Regions from separate parts of the Arthrobacter sp. 10T416 genome, predicted to be linked through region 2. Evidence: riboswitches for the same ligand, from Rfam matches in the RefSeq annotation. Region 2 holds a riboswitch; each other region holds the start of a gene.
What was found. A riboswitch is a leader RNA that binds a small molecule or an ion and turns the genes downstream of it on or off. The one in region 2 is predicted to bind thiamine pyrophosphate.

Region 1: linked by a shared signal. The riboswitch ahead of thiD (bifunctional hydroxymethylpyrimidine kinase/phosphomethylpyrimidine kinase) and the one ahead of thiO (glycine oxidase ThiO) in region 2 are both predicted to bind thiamine pyrophosphate.
Region 3: linked by a shared signal. The riboswitch ahead of AC1DBE_RS06150 (ECF transporter S component) and the one ahead of thiO (glycine oxidase ThiO) in region 2 are both predicted to bind thiamine pyrophosphate.
Region 4: linked by a shared signal. The riboswitch ahead of thiC (phosphomethylpyrimidine synthase ThiC) and the one ahead of thiO (glycine oxidase ThiO) in region 2 are both predicted to bind thiamine pyrophosphate.

Annotation. Positions count from the first base shown of each region.
Region 1 is NZ_JBFTHI010000001.1:594,039-598,645, forward strand. Features, by position in the region: gene obgE (GTPase ObgE) at 1-221, opposite strand, end outside; gene rpmA (50S ribosomal protein L27) at 337-600, opposite strand; gene rplU (50S ribosomal protein L21) at 661-969, opposite strand; gene thiD (bifunctional hydroxymethylpyrimidine kinase/phosphomethylpyrimidine kinase) at 1,338-2,939, opposite strand; TPP riboswitch at 2,929-3,026, opposite strand; gene AC1DBE_RS02720 (Rne/Rng family ribonuclease) at 3,144-4,607, opposite strand, start outside.
Region 2 is NZ_JBFTHI010000002.1:233,196-237,802, forward strand. Features, by position in the region: gene AC1DBE_RS04940 (thiazole synthase) at 1-790, opposite strand, end outside; gene thiS (sulfur carrier protein ThiS) at 796-1,032, opposite strand; gene thiO (glycine oxidase ThiO) at 1,029-2,279, opposite strand; TPP riboswitch at 2,270-2,387, opposite strand; gene thiE (thiamine phosphate synthase) at 2,414-3,118, shown strand; gene AC1DBE_RS04960 (ferritin-like fold-containing protein) at 3,119-3,790, opposite strand; gene AC1DBE_RS04965 (RNB domain-containing ribonuclease) at 3,831-4,607, shown strand, end outside.
Region 3 is NZ_JBFTHI010000003.1:200,651-205,257, reverse strand. Features, by position in the region: gene AC1DBE_RS06170 (MrpF/PhaF family protein) at 1-135, shown strand, start outside; gene mnhG (monovalent cation/H(+) antiporter subunit G) at 125-520, shown strand; gene AC1DBE_RS06160 (DUF4235 domain-containing protein) at 552-815, opposite strand; gene AC1DBE_RS06155 (heme-degrading domain-containing protein) at 857-1,396, opposite strand; TPP riboswitch at 1,551-1,690, shown strand; gene AC1DBE_RS06150 (ECF transporter S component) at 1,760-2,392, shown strand; gene AC1DBE_RS06145 (ABC transporter ATP-binding protein) at 2,406-4,052, shown strand; gene AC1DBE_RS06140 (energy-coupling factor transporter transmembrane component T family protein) at 4,049-4,607, shown strand, end outside.
Region 4 is NZ_JBFTHI010000001.1:682,314-686,920, forward strand. Features, by position in the region: gene AC1DBE_RS03165 (VOC family protein) at 1-815, opposite strand, end outside; gene AC1DBE_RS03170 (amidohydrolase family protein) at 896-1,987, opposite strand; TPP riboswitch at 2,065-2,172, shown strand; gene thiC (phosphomethylpyrimidine synthase ThiC) at 2,168-3,997, shown strand; gene AC1DBE_RS03180 (alpha/beta fold hydrolase) at 4,079-4,607, opposite strand, start outside.

The DNA.
Region 1 (4,607 bases), on a different contig from region 2:
CCGGGGCCGCCGTTGGTGGCGTGCCGGTGCGGGGCGTGGTGGTAGTCGAGGAGGGTGGTGGTCTGCGGGTCGACGCGAAGGATGACGTCGCCTCCGTTGCCGCCATTGCCGCCGTCGGGACCGCCGAGCGGCTTGAACTTCTCGCGGTGTACGGAGACACACCCGTGGCCGCCGGTACCGCCGGATACGTGCAGTACTACCCGGTCTACAAAGCTCGCCACGTGGATCTCCTCAGTGCTGTTCCCCGGACCGCAAAAGGTCCAAGTTGATTGTAATGCGGTTAAAACACCGGTGGAGCGGACCTACTGGTCCGCCCCACCGATTTAGAACTGGTTGTTACTCTGCAGCTGCAGCAGCCACGATGTTCACAACGCGACGACCACGGCGGGTGCCGAACTCGACAGCACCGGGGGTCAGGGCGAACAGGGTGTCGTCGCCGCCGCGGCCGACGCCGGCGCCCGGGTGGAAGTGGGTGCCGCGCTGGCGGACGATGATCTCGCCTGCGGAAACTACCTGGCCGCCGAAGCGCTTGACGCCGAGGTACTGGGCGTTGGAGTCACGACCGTTGCGAGTGGAGCTCGCGCCTTTTTTATGTGCCATTTGAAATGCCTGCCTTTAAAATTCTGGGGAATCTGTTGAAAACCTGAACAGTAACGCTAGTTACTTGATACCGGTGATCTTGACCTTGGTCAGTTCCTGACGGTGACCCTGGCGCTTCTTGTAACCGGTCTTGTTCTTGAACTTCTGGATGACGATCTTCGGACCACGGAGGTCTTCGAGGATCTCAGCCGTAACCGTTACCTTGGCCAGGTCCGCAGCAGCGGACGTAACCTTCTCGCCGTCAACCAGGAGCAGGGCGGGCAGCTCGATGGTGCTGCCGGCGCCACCGGCGACGCGGTTCAGGGTAACGAAGTCTCCAACGGAAACCTTCTCTTGGCGGCCGCCTGCGCGGACAATCGCGTACACCACTTGGGGGACTCACTTCTCTCGACGTTTATTACTAGATTTGCGTGCGGAACCTGGGGCCACATTTTGTAGACCGGCTCACGCTGTGCCTCAACGCCGGTGGATTCCCCGGGGGAACCCATGAGCTATACCGTGGAAAGTCCTGCCCGGAGTGCGGGTGAACTGTTCATCAAGGTCATAACCCAAGTGTTGGCGTAAGCACCGAAGATCTAGACTACGCTAATTTTGCCTTCGGCCGCAAACGAGGCCGGCTCCGGAGAGTGATGCGTGACGGCCGCCACACCCCGTCCCCGAGGGGCTGGAGCGGTGCTGCCGCGGCGACTTCCGGAACCGCGCCCCATAATGTTACCGGCCGCAGGGCCGGGGCCGCGTCAGGCGTGCAGCCTCGGCGCGTCGAAGAACGCCACCTCGTAGTCGCAGGACTGCCGGAACGCCTCGGTCATGGCGGTCCGCTCCGACTCGGAGCCGCGCCGGGCCGCGGCATCGGTGTACCGGATTGCCTGCCGCGTAGCCTCGGCGAAGGCCTCGTCGGCGTAGGTGCGCAGCCACTCCGCGTAGGGGTGCTCGGCCGGCGCGCCGGCGTCGAGGTATTGCCTGTGCAAGGTTGCGCCCACCTCGGCGTAGAGCCAGAAACAAGGCAGCGCTGCCGCGGCCAGGACGCCGTAACTGCCCAGCGAGGCCGCGAGAAGATGGTCCACGTAGGCCTTGGTGACCGGGCCGGGCCGCGCCTCCCCCGCGCGTCCGGCCAGCCAGGTCCGGTGCAGCTCGGATTCGACCTCGAGGCACTGTTGCGCCGACCGGGCCCAGAAGAGCTGTTCCGCTTCCGACGGCGCCAGGGCGGCGGCGCGGGCCAGGACCCGAGAGTAGCCGTTGAGGTACAAGGCGTCCTGACGCAGGTAGTAGGCGAACTCGGTTTCGGGCAGGGCGCCGCTGGCCAGCCCCCGGATGAAGTCCAGGCCGTAGATAGCGTCCAGGCTGCCGGTGACGATCCCGTCGAGGCCCTCGGCGAAGTCGCCGTCAGCCGGCGGCCGGGCGCCGGTTACGTGGTGGAAGTGGTGCACCGGGCCGTTGCCGGTGCCAACTTCGAGGCGCCCGGCGTCCGCCAGCGCCCCCTGAAGCCACGGTTTGACTTCCCGCAGCGCCGCTTCCCAGTCCTGGCACCGGACCTGGGCGGTGGCCAGCGCCGAGGACAGGGAGCAGCCCGTACCGTGGCTGTTGCGGGTGGCGATCCGCTCACCGGGCACCTCCACGGTCTCCCCGCGGAGCACTCCCCCGGTGTTGACCAGCGCGTCCGGACAGGTGCCGCCATCGGGCAGGTGTCCGCCCTTGACCAGCACCGTGGTCCCGGTTCGCGCCGCGAGGCGTTTGCCCTGTTCCAACGCCCCGGCCCAGTCCCGGGCGATCGGTTCTCCGACCAGGATGGCGAGCTCGGCCAGGTTCGGGGTGATGAGGTGCGCCAGGGGCAGGAGGGACCTCAGGGCGTCCTCCGCGGATTCGCGGAGCAGCCTGTCGCCGCTGGTTGCCACCATGACCGGGTCCAGGACGACGACGGCGGGCCGCACCTTCTCGAGCCAGTCCCGGACGGCGGTAATCACCGCGGCGTCGCCGAGCATCCCGATTTTGACGGCGTCGATGGTGATGTCATCGCTGACAGCCTCGAGCTGGGCGGTGAGGAAGGAGGCCGGGGGCACGTGCACGGCCCGCACACCCCGGGTGTTTTGGGCGGTCAGGGCCGTGACGGCGGCCATCCCGTAGCCTCCGTTCGCCGCGATGCTCTTCAGGTCCGCCTGGATGCCGGCCCCGCCGGACGGGTCGGACCCGGCGATGGCCAGGACGCGGGGTATCCGGGCGGTAGCGGGCCGGGTATGGGCTGCCGCCCGGCCCGGGAACGCCGAATGCAGGATGGGGGCAGGGCGGGAGCGGTCCGGCTGGGCGGCCGGGGGCACGGTTACCTGCGGGGTGGTTGAAAGCATAAGACATCCCTTCGCCGGTGCTAACCGGACAGGTTCAACGGGTCTGGATCTCAGCCGGCTCGATGCGCGGCACCCCGTGTCAGTTCCCCAGCCTAGCCGCCCCGCAGCTCCGGGCCGTTAACGCACTCGCGGGCACCGTCCGGGCCCGACGTGATGTTACGTCGGGCCCGGACGATACCCGCGGGCGGTGGGGTTTTCCCGGGCCTAGAGCTCCGAGGCCGGTACGCCGACGCCGAGGATGACCGGTTCCGCAGCGGCGGACTTAGCGGCCGGCGTTGCCGGTTCCGGCGCCTTGGCCTCGTGGACGGAGACTGCTGCTACCGACGGTGCGTTCTCGCGCTGCTGCACGGACGTCTCGTTGGCGGCACCCTGGGCGCGGCTGGCGCTGCGGTTACGGCGGACCCGGCGGGGTGCCGTGCCGTCTGCCGAACCCGCAGGGGCCTGGTTGACGGGAGCCTTGGCAGCAGGCGCTGCTGCGGCCGGAGCCTTAGCCGCGGGGGCCTTGGCGGGCTCCTGGCGTGCCGGGGCCTGTTGGGCCGGGGCCTTGGCGGCCTCCTGGCGTGCCGGTGCCTGCTCTTCGCGGGTGCGGGTGCCTGGCGGCTGGATCCGGGCAGTGCGGGCCCGTCCCCGTCCCCGGGTGGCACGGGGCGACGCCGCTGGGGCCTCGTCGGCGGTCCCGGCCTCCGGAGTTTCGGCTGCAGCCGTCTCGACGGCAGGGGCAGCCGCCGCCGTCTGCGCACCGGACTCGGAGTCGCCCAGGCTCGCGAAAGCCTCGGTCAGCAGGTCCAGGGTCAGCGCCGGTTGCCGGGTTTCCTCGGCGTGCTCGACGAACGGCAGGGCGACCTGTTCGCCGCCGAAGGTCAGGACCGCGGCCGGACGTCCGGCGGCTTCCTCCGTCGAAGCGAGCTCTACCGCGGCATCGAGCGCGGCCTGCCGGGTGGCGGCGTCCGGCGCGGAATGCGCGTCGCCGTCGTGCAGGTGGGCGGCGTGCGCGGCGGCGGCGATGTTCGCCAGTGCCGCGCGGGTTGCCTCCGCCTTGGCGTGGCGTTCCGCTTCCGTCGGCTCGGGGTGGGCTGCAACGGCCGGCGTGGACGGCATGGCCTCGCCGTTCCCCTGGCCGCCCTTGCCGCGGCGACGCTTGCGCTCACTGCGGGCTGCAGGCTGGTGTTCGGTCCGCGGGACGTGGTGCTCAGCGGCGACGGTGTTGGCGCGGCGGTGCTCGACGGGTTCGTCGTGGGTGACGATGCCCCGGCCGGCACACGCTTCGCACTGCTCGCCGAAGACTTCCAGGAGCCCGGTGCCCATCCGCTTGCGGGTCATCTGCACAAGGCCGAGTGAGGTCACCTCCGCGACCTGGTGCTTGGTCCGGTCCCGGCCCAGGCACTCCACCATGCGGCGCAGTACGAGATCCCGGTTGGATTCGAGCACCATGTCGATGAAGTCGATGACGATGATGCCGCCGATGTCGCGCAGGCGCAGCTGCCGGACAACTTCCTCGGCTGCTTCCAGGTTGTTCTTGGTGACGGTTTCTTCGAGGTTGCCGCCGCTGCCGGTGAACTTGCCCGTGTTGACGTCCACCACGGTCATGGCTTCGGTGCGGTCGATCACGAGCGAACCGCCGGACGGCAGGAAGACCTTGCGGTCAAGCGCCTTGTGGATCTGCTCGTC
Region 2 (4,607 bases):
GGCCCTCCATAGCGGAGGACGCGAGCGCGTGTTCCCGCCGCGGAATCCGGCCCGCCAGCCGTGCCAGGCGCCCGGCGATGACGGCGTGCTTGAATGCCTCGCCCATCAGGGCAGGGTCCTGCGCCCGGGTGACGGCGGTGGCCAGCAGCACGGCGTCGCAGCCCAGCTCCATGGCGAGCGCCGCGTCGGACGCGGTGCCGATGCCGGCGTCAAGCACCACCGGCACCGAGGCCCGGGACACGATCAGCTCGATGTTGTGCGGGTTCAGGATGCCCAGCCCCGTGCCGATCGGGGCGCCCAGGGGCATCACGGCGGCGGCACCCAGGTGCTCAAGCCGGAGGGCCAGGACGGGGTCGTCATTGGTGTAGGCAAAAACCTTGAAGCCACGGCCCACCAGCTGCTCCGTTGCCTCCACCAGTTCCAGGGCGTCCGGCAGCAGGGTGTGCTCATCGGCAATGACCTCGAGCTTCACCCAGTCCGTCTCCAGGGCTTCCCGTGCCAGTTCGGCGGTGAGCACGGCGTCCCGGGCGGTGAAGCAGCCGGCGGTGTTGGGCAGCACCCGGATGTTGTGGTCCGCCAGCAGCTGAAACAGCGATCCGCTCTCGGCCGGGGAGTAGCGGCGCATGGCCACCGTGGTGAGCTCGGTGCCGGAGGCCACCAGCGCGGCGCCCAGTCCGTCGAGGCTGGGCGCGCCTCCGGTGCCCATGATCAGCCGCGAGCGCAGGTCGACGCCGTCTACGGTCAGCAGGTCACGGCCTGGCTGGGCCTGGGTCAGTACGGTCTCTTCCATGGCGTTTATCCTCCCTGCACTGCGGTGACGAGTTCGACGTCGTCGCCCTCGGCGAGCGCCGTCGCGTGCCACTGGCTGCGCGGGACCACCTCGGCGTTGCGGGCGACCGCGACGCCGAGCTTCCGCCCGTCCGTGGCCTGGCCGTTGGCGGCAAGCGGCCGTCCGGTGACCCCGCTGACCAGGGCGCTGACGGTGGCGCCGTCGGCGACGGCGTGCTGTGCTCCGTTGAGCCTGATGTTCATGCTGGTGTCCTGTCTTTTGCTGGGAACTTATGGGCCGCGGCCTCCGGGCGGGGAAAGCGGTCGGGGCGGAACCGGGCCCAGCGCGGATCCGGCCGGCCGTCCAGCAACGCCTGGCAGATCGCCGCGGCGGCCGGAGTCAGCAGGACCCCGTGCCGGAAGAACCCGGTGGCGATGATCAGGCCCTCGATGTCAGGGCCATCCCCCGGACCGGCGACCCGCCCGATCAGCGGGGCGTTGTCCGGTGTGCCCGGCCGCGCCCGCGCTGTGGCTTCCAGCAGTTCGAGTTCGGCGACCGCCGGAAGAAGCTGCTGGGCGTCACGCAGGAGCTGGTAGACGCTGCCGGCCGAGACCGCGCTGGCGGTCGACGGTGCGTCCTCGCGCTGGGTCGCGCCGATCACCACCGTGCCGTCGTCCCGGGGCACGATGTACACCGGGACCCCGCGGACCAGCCCCCGGACCGTGGAGCCCAGCAAGGGACGGAGCCGGGGCGGCACCCGCAGCCTGAGGATGTCACCGTAGACGGGGCGCAGCGGCAGCACCAGCCCCTGCGGCAGGGCCTGCAGATCGGCTGCGCCGAGGCCGTTGGCCACGACCGTTTCGGTGGCACGGATATCTCCCCCGCCCTCCAGCCGGGCCCCGGCGACGCCGCCGTCCTCCCAGAGCAGGGCCGCCGCCCGGCTCGGCACGGCCACGAATTCCGGGTCGGCGGCCAGCAGACGCCCCATCCGTGCCAGCAGCCGCCGCGGGTCCACCTGGTGGTCGGCGGGGATGGCGAAGGCGCAGGAGATGCCGGGGCTCAGAAGGGGCTCCCGGGACCGTGCCTCCCGCACCGTCAGGGGGTCCACGGCGAGGCCGCACGCCAGCTGCACCTCCCGCAGGTCGGTGAGCGCCCGGCGGTCGGCGGCGTCCACGCCGACGGCGAGGGTCGGCGTCGTGCTGTAGCCGGTGCTGCCCGGCTGCGGGCCGCCGTCGGGCAGGTCCCCGGGCGCGCCGTCGGCCAGGCTGGCGGCGAAGGCCGGCCACAGCCTGGAGCCTTCGAGCATCAGGGCCAAGAGGTCTTCCTCCTGGTAGTGAAGTTCGCTGACCGGCGCCAGCATGCCGGCGGCGGCCCAGCTGGCGCCGCTGCCGGGGGCATCATCGATGAGGGCCACAGTCCGGCCGGAGCGGCGCGCTGCCCAGGCGATTCCGTGGCCGATCACTCCCCCGCCGATCACGGCGACGTCGTACGGTACGGCTGGTGGGGTCATGGTTTCCTTCCCTACGCCGGTACTAACCGGATCAGGTCAAGCGGTCGGCTCTGACGCCCTCTCAGCCCGGCGGCCGCGTACGGCCCGCGGGCTCCCGCGGTATGCGCCCAGTTTAGAGGAACTACGCTTGGGATATGAGCCAGGACCTGCACACCACCGCCCGCCTGTATCTGTGCACTGATGCACGGAAAGAGCGCGGGGACTTTGAAGATTTTGTCGACGCTGCCTTTGCCGGCGGGGTGGACATCATCCAGTTGCGGGACAAGTCGCTGGAGGCGGCCGAGGAACTGGAGCTCCTCGGGGTCCTGCACGCCACGGCGCAGCGGCACGGCCGGCTGTGGGCCGTCAATGACCGCGCCGACCTCGCCTCGCTGGCGGGTGCGCCGGTCTTCCACATGGGCCAGAAGGACATTCCGTTCACGGCGGCCCGCGACTTCCTGGGCAAGAACACGGTGATCGGCATGTCCACCCACACGCCGGACCAGGTGGACGCGGCCATCGCCGCCTCCCCGGGCCGGACCGGCTTGGACTACTTCTGCGTGGGGCCGGTCTGGGCGACGCCCACCAAGCCTGGCCGCGCCGCGGTCGGAACGGACCTGGTGCGGTACGCCGCCGCGGCTATCGGGCGGGCCTCGGAAGCCGGCGTCGGCAAGGTCTCCGGAGTGGTGCCGTGGTTCGCGATCGGCGGGATCGATCTGGGCAACGTGGAGCAGGTGGTCGACGCCGGGGCCCGCAGGATTGTGGTGGTCCGGGCGATCACCGAGGCCGCGGACCCGGCGGGCGCAGCGCGCGCCCTGCTCGCCGCGCTCGACGCCGGCGCGGATTCCGACGTCGGCTAGCTAGCCCGCGAGCCCCAGCCCGGACATCCGGCGGGAGTGCCCGGCGGCGAGTTCCGCGGTGAGCTCCCGGGCGAGCTCACCGGCCCGGGCCGGGTCCTCACCGGCCAGCCCGTCGAGGAACGCGTGGTCCACACTGACCCGTTGGGCCTGGGTGAGCGCCTCGCCGAGCAACCGCCGGGCCCACAGGGCCAGCCGGGAAGCCAGCCGCGGGTCATCGGCCAGCGCCGCCTTCAGCCGCTCCCGGAGCACGGCCGTCGCGTCGCCTGCGGACTGGACCTGCTCGATCAGACCGGCCGTGCCGGCGTCCACATAACCCGAAACCCGCCGGTAAAAGTCGGCGGAGACCGTGTCGATGACGTACGCCTTCATCAGTGACTCGTACCAGTCGGCGGGCCGGGTGCGCTCATGGAAGTGGTCCACCGAGGCCTGGAACGGCTGCATCGCCTCCTCCGCGTCCACGCCGAGTTCGGCCAGTTTCGCGCAGACCAGCTCGAAGTGCTGGAACTCGATGACGGCAAGGCGGCCCAGCACGGACCGGTCGTGCAGGGTGGGCGAATACCGGGCGTCGGAGGAGAGCCGTTCGAACGCCGACAACTCCCCGTAGGCCATAACGCCCAGCAGGTCCCTGCGGAAACGGTTGAAGCGGGCGGGCTCATCCGGGGAGGTGCTCATGCTTCAACACTAGCGGCGGAAATCGGGCTACCCTGATTCCGTGTCTCATCATCGCCTGACTCCGAGCGTCCGACAGCAGCAGAACCAGCTGGCCCAAGCGCTGAACGCGCTGCGCACCGTCCTGGAACTGCCGGGGCCGTTCCCGGCCGACGCGCTGCGGGACGCCGAGGCCGCCGTGGCCGGCCATGAGCTGCCCGGCCTGGACCTGACGCACGTGGAATTCGTGACCATTGATCCGGCGTCCTCCACGGACCTGGACCAGGCCCTGTTCATCGACCGCTCCGGTGACGGCTACAAGGTGTTCTACGCGATTGCCGATGTCCCCTCCTTCGTGGCTCCCGGCGGTGCGCTCGACGCCGAGACCAGGCGCCGCGGGCAGACGTTCTACACCCCGGACGGCCGGATCCCGCTGCACCCCGAGATCATCAGCGAGGCCGCCGGCAGCCTCCTCGCCGACCAGCTCTGCGCCGCTTTCGTCTGGGAGTTCGACCTCGACGCGGCCGCCGAGGTGTCCTCGGTGCGGGTCCGGCGGGCGCAGGTCCGCAGCCGTGCCAAGCTCAGCTACCACGGTGTGCAGGCGGATCTGGACGCCGGGACCGCCGCGCCCGTGCTGCAGCTGCTCAAGGAGGTGGGCAGCAAACGGGTGGAGCTCGAGCGCGCCCGCGGCGGGGCAAGCCTGAATATTCCCGAACAGGAAATCGAGCAGCTGCCCGACGGCGGCTACCGGATCGTCGCCGCCCCGCCGCTGCCGGTGGAAGACTGGAACGCCCAGATTTCCCTGATGACCGGGATGGCCGCGGCCGAGCTGATGCTGCAG
Region 3 (4,607 bases), on a different contig from region 2:
TGCATCGACATGGCCGTCAACCGGCACCTGAACAACCTGATGCTGCTCGTGGCCATCTCCATCATCGGCTTCGTCGGCTCGGTGACGGTGGCACGGTTCGTGGCGGACCGGAGGAAGCAGCCCAATGAATCCTGAGACGAGCTCCGTGGATACCGTGATCGACGCAGTCTCTGCCGTCTTTATGGTGGTGGGGGCGCTCATGTCCCTCGGCGCCGCGATCGGCCTGCTGCGCTTCCCGGACCTGATGAGCCGGATGCACGCCGCCACCAAGCCGCAGGTACTGGGGCTGTTCCTGCTGCTGTGCGCCGTCGGGCTGCAGATGCGCACATGGTGGGTGTGGCCGGTGCTGGTGGTCGCGTGGATCTTCCAGCTGCTCACGGTGCCGGTCTCGGCCCACATGGTGGGCCGGGCCGGCTACCGGACCAAGCACCTGCACCCGGAACTGCTCAGCGCCGACGAGCTCGAAGCCGTGGTGCAGCAGGCGGCCGGGAAACGCGGGTTCACCGACGACGGCGAGTGACGCCGGGCGGTGTGCCCATAGCGGTGTGCCCTTAGACGATGTCCTGGGTCTTGGCGAAGCGGCTGATGGCGCGCTGGGTGCCGCGGTTGGCGAGGACCTGGATGATGGCGCTGACCGAAGCGGAGATCAGCGCGAACGTCAGGGCCTGGCGCAGGGTGGTGGGGACGTCGTCGTCGTGGCCCTTCGGCGGCTTGTTGCCGGTGGTCTTCTCCCACGCGGTGTCGACCAGCTTGGTCCCGACGAAACCGGCGACGAGGCTGATGCCGGTGCCGAGCAACTTGATGAGGATGTTCATGCGTCGTACTCCTTGCGGGCGGAAACAGGGCTCCCCCTAGCCTAGCGTCCCTGCCGTCCGAGGATTTCCGACAGCGCCTCGACCACCAGCTCATGGTCAGCCTTCTGCGGCAGGCCGGATACGGTGACCGTGCCGATCATTCCGGTTCCGCGCAGGTAGATCGGGAAGGAGCCGCCGTGGGCCGCGAATTCCAGCTGGTCGAACCAGGCGTTGTCCTCGATCCGCCGCCCGGACGCCCGCGCCCGCAGCCCCACGAGCAGGGACGGGACCTCGTACCGCACGGCCGTGCGCTGCTTGGCTTTGATCCAGCGGCCGTTGTCAGGGGTGGCGCCCTCCAGCGCCGCGTGGAAGAGCACCTGCTCGCCCTTGGTGATGTCGATGGCGATCGGATGGGAGCGCTCCCGGCCCAGTTCCACCAGGAGCAGCCCCAGGTCCAGGGCGTCGTCCTTGCTGAAGGACCGGAACTGGAGCTCCTCGATTTCGGTGAGGATGCGGCCGATGAGCTCCGCCAGGGAACCCGGCGGCTGGGGCTCCGCGGAATCGGGGTCGAAGTCGGGGGAAGGCGCTGGGGAGTCGGTCAAAGGAATCACCTTCCGTCAGTGGCGGCCGGGGCCCGGCCGCGGCTGCGGCCGATGCTCGCGATCTGAGCAGACTCTACCAAGCAGGCCGATCCCGGTCACCGGCTCGTGCGGGCGATCTGCCGGGTGTAAACTGAGCCAGCCCACAAGGGTGAATTGCATACGACAGGGGAGCGCCGCCGTCGGGCCTTCCGGAGCAGTCCGGAACCTTAGGTGGGCGCTGAGAGTGCGGACAGCCGCAGACCCTCGAACCTGATCCGGTTAGTACCGGCGCAAGGGAGTCGAGTTCTCAGGGTGCCCGGCACCCGCGGTGCAAACCGCGGCGCCACCGGAGCGCCCTCCCCTCCTGTACCTCAGGAGGAAGACATGACTGATATTTCTGCAAAGCAGACACTGACCGCGGGCAAATACACCTGGCGGGTGGTGGACATTGTGGTGGCGGCGTTGATCGCTGTTGCCGGCGGCGTAATTTTCTGGGCCTGGGACCAGGGCGCGAACGTGGTGACCACGCCGCTGAACGCGGTCTACCCGCCACTGACCGGGCTGTACGCCGGCGGGTGGATGATCCCCGCGATTCTGGGCATGCTGGTTATCCGCAAGCCGGGAGCGGCCGTGTTCTGCGAAACCGTAGCCGCCACGGGGGAGCTGATCATGGGCTCGCAGTACGGCGCGTCCGTGCTGTTCTCCGGCTTCCTGCAGGGCCTCGGCGCGGAGCTCATCTTCGCCGCGTTCCTCTATAAGCGGTTCAACCTGCCGGTCTCGCTGCTGGCCGGAGCGGGCGCCGGCCTGTTCTGCGGCCTGAACGACTCCTTCCTGCCCTGGGGCTGGAACATCGCGTACGAGACCGGTGACAAGCTCGCCTACATCATTTTCTGCGCCATCTCCGGGGCCGTGATCGCCGGCGCCCTGGCCTGGATCGCCACCCGCGGCCTGGCCCGGACCGGTGTGCTGGCTTCCTTCGCGTCCCGCAAGGCGGCAACGGAACCCGTGTTCTCCTAGGGCCCGGACACGTATGGGAACCCTCGACGACGTGCGCCCGGCTGCGGTCACCGCCCGCGGCTGGGGCTGGCGGCATGCCGGCCGCACCCGCCCGGCCGTGAGCGGCTTGGACCTGGACATCAGCCCCGGCGAACGCGTGCTGCTCCTGGGGCCGTCCGGCGCGGGAAAATCCACGCTGCTGCACGCCCTGGCGGGGGTGCTCGGCGACAGCGCCGGCGCGGGACCGGCCGCGGACTCCGAGGATTCGGACGAGACCGGCAGCCTGCTGATCGACGGCGCCCCGCCCCGGGCCCGGCGCGGCACGGCGGGCCTGGTCCAGCAGGACCCCGAAACCCAGGTGGTGCTCTCGCGGCTGGGTGACGACGTCGCCTTCGGCGCCGAGAACCTTTCCGTGCCCCCGGCGGAGATCTGGCGGCGGGTCGCGGAGGCGCTCGACGACGTCGGGCTGGCCGGCCTGCCGCTGCAGCACCCGACGTCCGCGCTCTCGGGCGGACAGAAGCAACGCCTGGCGCTCGCCGGGATCCTCGCCATGCGGCCCGGGCTGCTGCTGCTGGACGAACCCACGGCCAACCTCGACCCCGCGGGTGTCCTGGAAGTCCGCGACGCCGTGGCACGGTGCCTGGACCGGACCGGAGCCACGCTGGTGGTGGTGGAGCACCGGGTGGCCGTGTGGAAGGACCTCGTCGACCGGATCGTGGTGCTGCAGCCGGGCTCTGCCACGGAGCCGGCCGTGTTGTTGGACGGCGCCCCGGACCAGGTCCTGGCGCAGGCGAGGGACATGCTCATCGCTGCCGGGGTCTGGGTGCCGGGCCACGTGCCGCCCACCCGTCCCCGCCGGCAACCCGGTGGGGACGGCGTCCAGTCTGGCGGCGTCCCCGGCGGCGGGATCCAGTCCGGCGGCGTCCAGTCCGGGCAGCTGCTCCTGGCCGCCGAAGGCCTCGCCGTGTCCCGCGAGCGGACCCGCCGCTCGGGCCTGCTCCAGGGCTTCAGGGCCATCCCGCCGGCGCCGGTGCAGACCGGCCTCGCGGCCCAGGTCCGGGCTGGAGAGGCCCTGACCATCACCGGCCCGAACGGCTCCGGCAAGTCCACCTTCGCCCTGACCCTGGCCGGCCTGCTGGCCCCGGTGGCGGGAACAGTATCGGCCACCACCGAGCTGAGCGCCGGCGCGGGCATCGACCCCTACAAGTGGAAGGCCCAGCAGTTGATCGCCAGGATCGGCACCGTGTTCCAGGAACCCGAGCACCAGTTCGTGACCGGTCGGGTGCTGGACGAGCTGAAGTTCGGCCCGCGCCACCTGGGCCATGGTGAAGAACGCGTGGACGAGCTCCTGGAACGCCTGCGGCTGCGCGACCTGGTGGACGCCAATCCCTACACGCTCTCCGGCGGCGAAAAACGCCGGCTCTCCGTGGCCACCGTGCTGGCCGCCCACCCGCAGGTGCTGGTCCTCGACGAGCCCACCTTCGGCCAGGACGCCAACACGTGGGCGGAACTGGCGTCCCTCCTCTCGGAGCTCCTCGACGCCGGGACCGCCGTGGTCTCGGTGACCCACGACGCGGAGTTCAGCGCCGTCCTGGGCGGCACCGAACTGACACTCGCCGCGCCGCATGCGCGGCAGCCGGACAGCGCCGGCCGGACGATCCCGGGGGTGGCGGCGCCGTGAGGGCCCCGCTGATCCTGCCCGGAACCGGGGCCGTGCTGACCCGCGCGAATCCGCTGGCCAAGTTCTTCGGCGTCCTGCTCATCACCCTCGTCCTGGCGCTCTCCATCGACTGGGTATCCGCCTCCGTGGCGCTGGGGTTCGAACTCCTGCTGTTCCCGCTCGCCGGCCTGACCCTGGCCCTGCTTTGGCAGCGCGGCTGGCCGCTGATCCTCGCCGCTGCCCTGGGCGGCTGGAGCACTGCGATCCTGGCCGCGGACCACGGACGGACCCTGCTCGACGTCGGCGTCTGGTCCATCAGCGAAGGCTCGCTGGCGCTGGGCCTCGGTTTCCTGTTGCGCGGTCTGGCGATCGCCCTGCCCGCGGTCCTGCTGATGAGCTGCACGGACCCCACCGACTTCGCCGACGCCCTGGCGCAGCAGGCCAAACTGCCGCACCGCTTTGTCCTCGGCACCCTCGCCGCGATGCGGCTGGTGGGGCTGATGGCCGAGGAATGGCAGACCATCGGCATGGCGCGGCGGGCGCGCGGGGTCGGCTCGCACGGGAACCCGGGGCAGC
Region 4 (4,607 bases), on a different contig from region 2:
GTGTGGTGCGATTCGACCCCGGCCGCCTTGAGGCGGTCGGCAAGGGCACCGACGTCGTCGCCCGACGGTACTTCGATCAGGACCTCGCCGAGGCCCAGAGTGTCGCGGCGCGGTCCGGCCCCGCGGCTGTTCCAGACATTCATAGCCATGTGGTGGTGGTAGCCGCCGGCCGAGACAAAGAGCGCCTGGCCGTGCCAGCCGGCGGTCTTCTCAAAGCCGAGTGTGCCGACGTAGAAGTCGTGTGCGGATTGCACGTCGCCGACCTGCAGGTGGACGTGCCCGACGCCGGCCTCGGCCTCGCGCTGTCCGGCCAGTGAGGCCTCGGTCAGGTGCTGCTCAAGGTAGCGCTGGGGCGGCAGGGCGAGGCTATCCATCACCACGTTCGTTCCTTCCCAGGACCAAGCGTCGCGCGGCCGGTCCCAGTAGAGCTCGATGCCGTTGCCCTCGGGATCGTTGAAGTAGAACGCCTCACTGACCAGGTGGTCGGCGCTGCCGGTGAAGGACTGCGGTTCGTATTGGGCGGCGGAGGCGATAGTGGCGGCCAACGAAGCCTGGTCATCGAAGAGCAGGGCGGTGTGGAACAGGCCCGCTTCACCGCGCGAGGGCAGGTTGAGTCCGGGCGCAGGCGCGAGGTGGACCAGCGGCTTGGCCTTGCGGCCGAGGTAGAGGCCGCCGTCCTGCTCGGCCACGATGTCGAGGCCAAGGGCGCGCTGGTAGTAGTCGGTCATCACCTTCATGTCGCCGACCTTGAGCATCACGGTGCCCATGGTGAGTTCGGCCGGAAGGAGATCCTGGGTGCTGGTTTCTGCGGTCATCGCAACGCTCCGGTGGTTTGTGGCCACCGCCTTTCGGTGACCCTTCATAGTGCTAAATTACTTGAAGCTTCAATTTATTCCTAATGCACTTCGGCCCGAACCAGTTGTCCGCGCAACACGATGTTCCGGGGTGCCTGCAGGGTGGCGAGATCCCGGCGCGGATCCTCGCTGCAAACCAGCACATCGGCGCTGGCCCCCTCGGCGATGCCCTCTGCGCCGAGCCATGCCCGCGCGGCCCAGGCGGCGGCGTCGAGGGCGGCCGGGGCGGGCAGTCCCGCGGCGTGCAGGGCCTGGATCTCGTCGGCAATCCGCCCGTGCTTGATGACACTGCCCGCGTCGGTCCCGGCGTACAGGACGACGCCGGCCTCGTGCGCCTCGAGGACCCGCTCGGCCCGCCGTTCCCAGAGCCCGAGCATATGGGCTGCATAACGGGGAAATTTGTCCCGCGCCTGGGCCGCGATGTCCGGGAAGGTCGCAATATTGATCAGGGTCGGCACAATCGGCACGCCCTGTTCGATGAAGCGGGGCAGGTGCCGGGGCAGCAGGCCCGTTCCATGCTCAATGCAGTCGATCCCGGCGTCGAGCATGTCGTCCAGGGTCTGCTCGGCGAAGCAATGCGCCGTGACGCGGGCCCCCTCGTCGTGGGCTGCACGGACTGCGTCCCTGACGGCCGCCGCCGGGAAGCTGGCGGCGAGATCGCCGGCGTCGCGGTCGATCCAGTCCCCCACCAGCTTCACCCATCCGTCGCCGGCACGGGCCTGCTTTCGGACCGTCTCGACCAGTTCCTCCGGCTCCACTTCAACGGCGAAGCCCCGCAGGTACCGGCGGGTCCGGGCAATGTGCCGGCCGGCGCGGATGATTCGAGGAAGGTCGGCCCGTTGCTGGACCCAGCGGGTGTCATGCATCGCTCCTGCGTCGCGGACCAGGAGGGTCCCGGCGTCGCGGTCCGTCTGCGCCTGCCGTTCCACTACGTCCTCCGGAAGCTCGCCCTCCGGGCCGAGGCCGATGTGGCAATGGGCGTCGACCAGTCCGGGAATGACCCAGCCGTCCAGCACGAGGTCCGACGGCGCCCGCGGACGGTCGAAAGTCAGCTTGCCGTCGACCGCCCACAACCCGCGCCGCTCCTGATCCGGGGAAGTGAGAACCGTGCCGCTGAACTCGATAATGCTCATGGCCTACAGCTTAATCCGCATAACGACCCGGCGCCCCGGGACAACCGTCAACTACAAGCAGCCTGTGGTAGCTTCGTCTACGACCACACGGGTGCCCTTGCAGGGGCTGAGATCGGGCTGACGCAGCCTGCGACCGTTGAACCTGTCCGGGTAATGCCGGCGAAGGAAGTGAGTAACCCTTTGAGCACCACAAATCCCCAGCACAGCCCTGCCCGATACGGGAACAGCACGGTTCAGAACGGCCCCGCCGCCGTTGCTGCCCCGCCGGTAACCCAGTCACTGAAGTCGCATGGCCTGGCGTATGTCGAAGCCGGCGGGATCCGCGTACCGGTGACGGAGATCGCCTTGGAGCCGTCGCCCGGAGGCTCGGCAAATGCGTCGTTTCGGGTGTATCGGACGGCAGGACCGGGCAGCGATCCCGTCGTGGGTCTGGCCCCGTTCCGTAGCGACTGGATAACCGAACGCCTGGACACCGAGCCCTACAGCGGCAGGGAACGCAACTTGCTCGACGACGGCAAGTCCGCGGTCCGGCGGGGCGCCGCCTCTGCCGAGTGGCGCGGCGCGCCCCCGCAGCCTCGCCGCGCGGTTGCGGGCCGGACGGTCACGCAGATGCATTACGCGAGGAACGGAACGGTAACACCCGAGATGCGCTACGTCGCCCTGCGCGAGAACTGCGACGTCGAACTCGTTCGCAGCGAGCTGGCCGCCGGCCGGGCAATCATTCCCAGCAACATTAACCACCCGGAGTCAGAGCCGATGGTCATCGGCAAGGCGTTCCTTGTGAAGATCAACGCCAACATCGGCAACTCCGCCGTTACCAGCTCTATTGCCGAGGAAGTCGACAAGCTTCAGTGGGCCACGCAGTGGGGCGCGGACACCGTCATGGACCTCTCCACCGGTGACGACATCCACACCACGCGCGAGTGGATCATCCGCAACTCCCCCGTCCCCATCGGCACTGTACCGATCTACCAGGCGCTGGAGAAGGTCAACGGCGAGGCGAATGCCCTGACCTGGGAGATCTTCCGGGACACCGTGATCGAACAGTGCGAACAGGGGGTGGACTACATGACCATCCACGCAGGCGTGCTACTGCGTTACGTCCCCCTGACAGCCAACCGGGTTACGGGTATCGTGTCGCGCGGCGGCTCGATCATGGCCGGGTGGTGCCTGGCGCACCACCGGGAGAACTTCCTCTACACACATTTCGATGAGCTGTGCGAGATTTTCGCGAAGTACGACGTTTCGTTTTCGCTGGGCGACGGACTGCGGCCGGGCTCGACGGCGGACGCCAACGACGCTGCCCAGTTCGCCGAGCTGGATACCCTGGCTGAGCTGACCCAGCGGGCGTGGGAGTTCGACGTGCAGGTCATGGTTGAAGGCCCCGGACATGTGCCCCTCCATCTGGTCCGGGAAAACGTGGAGCGCCAGCAAGAACTATGCCAGGGCGCTCCGTTCTACACGCTGGGACCGCTGGTGACGGACATCGCACCCGGCTACGACCACATCACCTCAGCAATCGGCGCCACCGAGATCGCCCGATACGGCACCGCCATGCTGTGTTACGTCACGCCGAAGGAACACCTCGGGCTACCCAACAAGGACGATGTGAAGACCGGCGTCATCACCTACAAGATCGCCGCCCACGCCGCGGACCTGGCCAAGGGGCATCCCGGCGCCCACGAGCGCGACGACGCGCTCTCCAAGGCGCGTTTCGAGTTCCGCTGGCGGGACCAGTTCGCGCTGTCCCTCGACCCGGTCACCGCAGAGGCCTTCCACGACGAGACGCTGCCGGCGGAACCGGCCAAGACAGCCCACTTCTGTTCCATGTGCGGGCCTAAGTTCTGCTCCATGCGGATCAGCCAGGACATCCGGGACGAGTTCGGGTCAGCGGAAACCCAGGCTGCCATCGCCCGGCAGGCTGACGGGATGCGGGAGAAGAGCGCGGAGTTCCTCGCGGCTGGCGGCAAGGTCTACCTGCCCGAGCCGGCCGTGGGTTCGCCCGAGTAACTCGGACCCGGCCGCCGCAGGTCGCCCTCCCGCCCAGGGCGGGCGCCCTGCGTCGCCGTCCGGATTCGCGGTACGTCCGTGTCAGGACGCGTACGGCTGCCGGCTGCGGCTGACGCCGGCGATGAAGGTGCGGATGGTGCGGTCGCCTTCCCTGGAATCCTGCGGACGGTGCCCGCCCGGGGCCGTGCGGTGCAGGGCGCCCGTTTCGCGCAGGTAGCCGGCAATCTCCTCATATAGCGGTTCCCAGCCTCCGGTGAGGACCAGCGTCGGGACGCCCGGGACGATCTGCAGCGGCGCGTCCCACGGCGGGGCCTGCAACCTCAGCCGGCGGATGTCCCGGCCGTCGTCGGGCGTAGGCGCTCCCACACTGCCGCGGACGGGTGCATGGGCAGCGAACACCCGGCGGACGAACTCGCGGTGAAAGTCCTCGTCACTCAGGTTGTGCCGGACATCGAACAGGGGCTGCATCAGCGCCCTGTGCGCGGCGGTCGCCGGCAGTTCGGCCGTGAGCGAGAGGCACGCCGGTTCGACCAGGGTGAGCGAGTGCACAAGGTCGGGACGTTCGACGGCGGCCATCATTGCCGCGATGGCGCCCTGCGAATGCGCCACG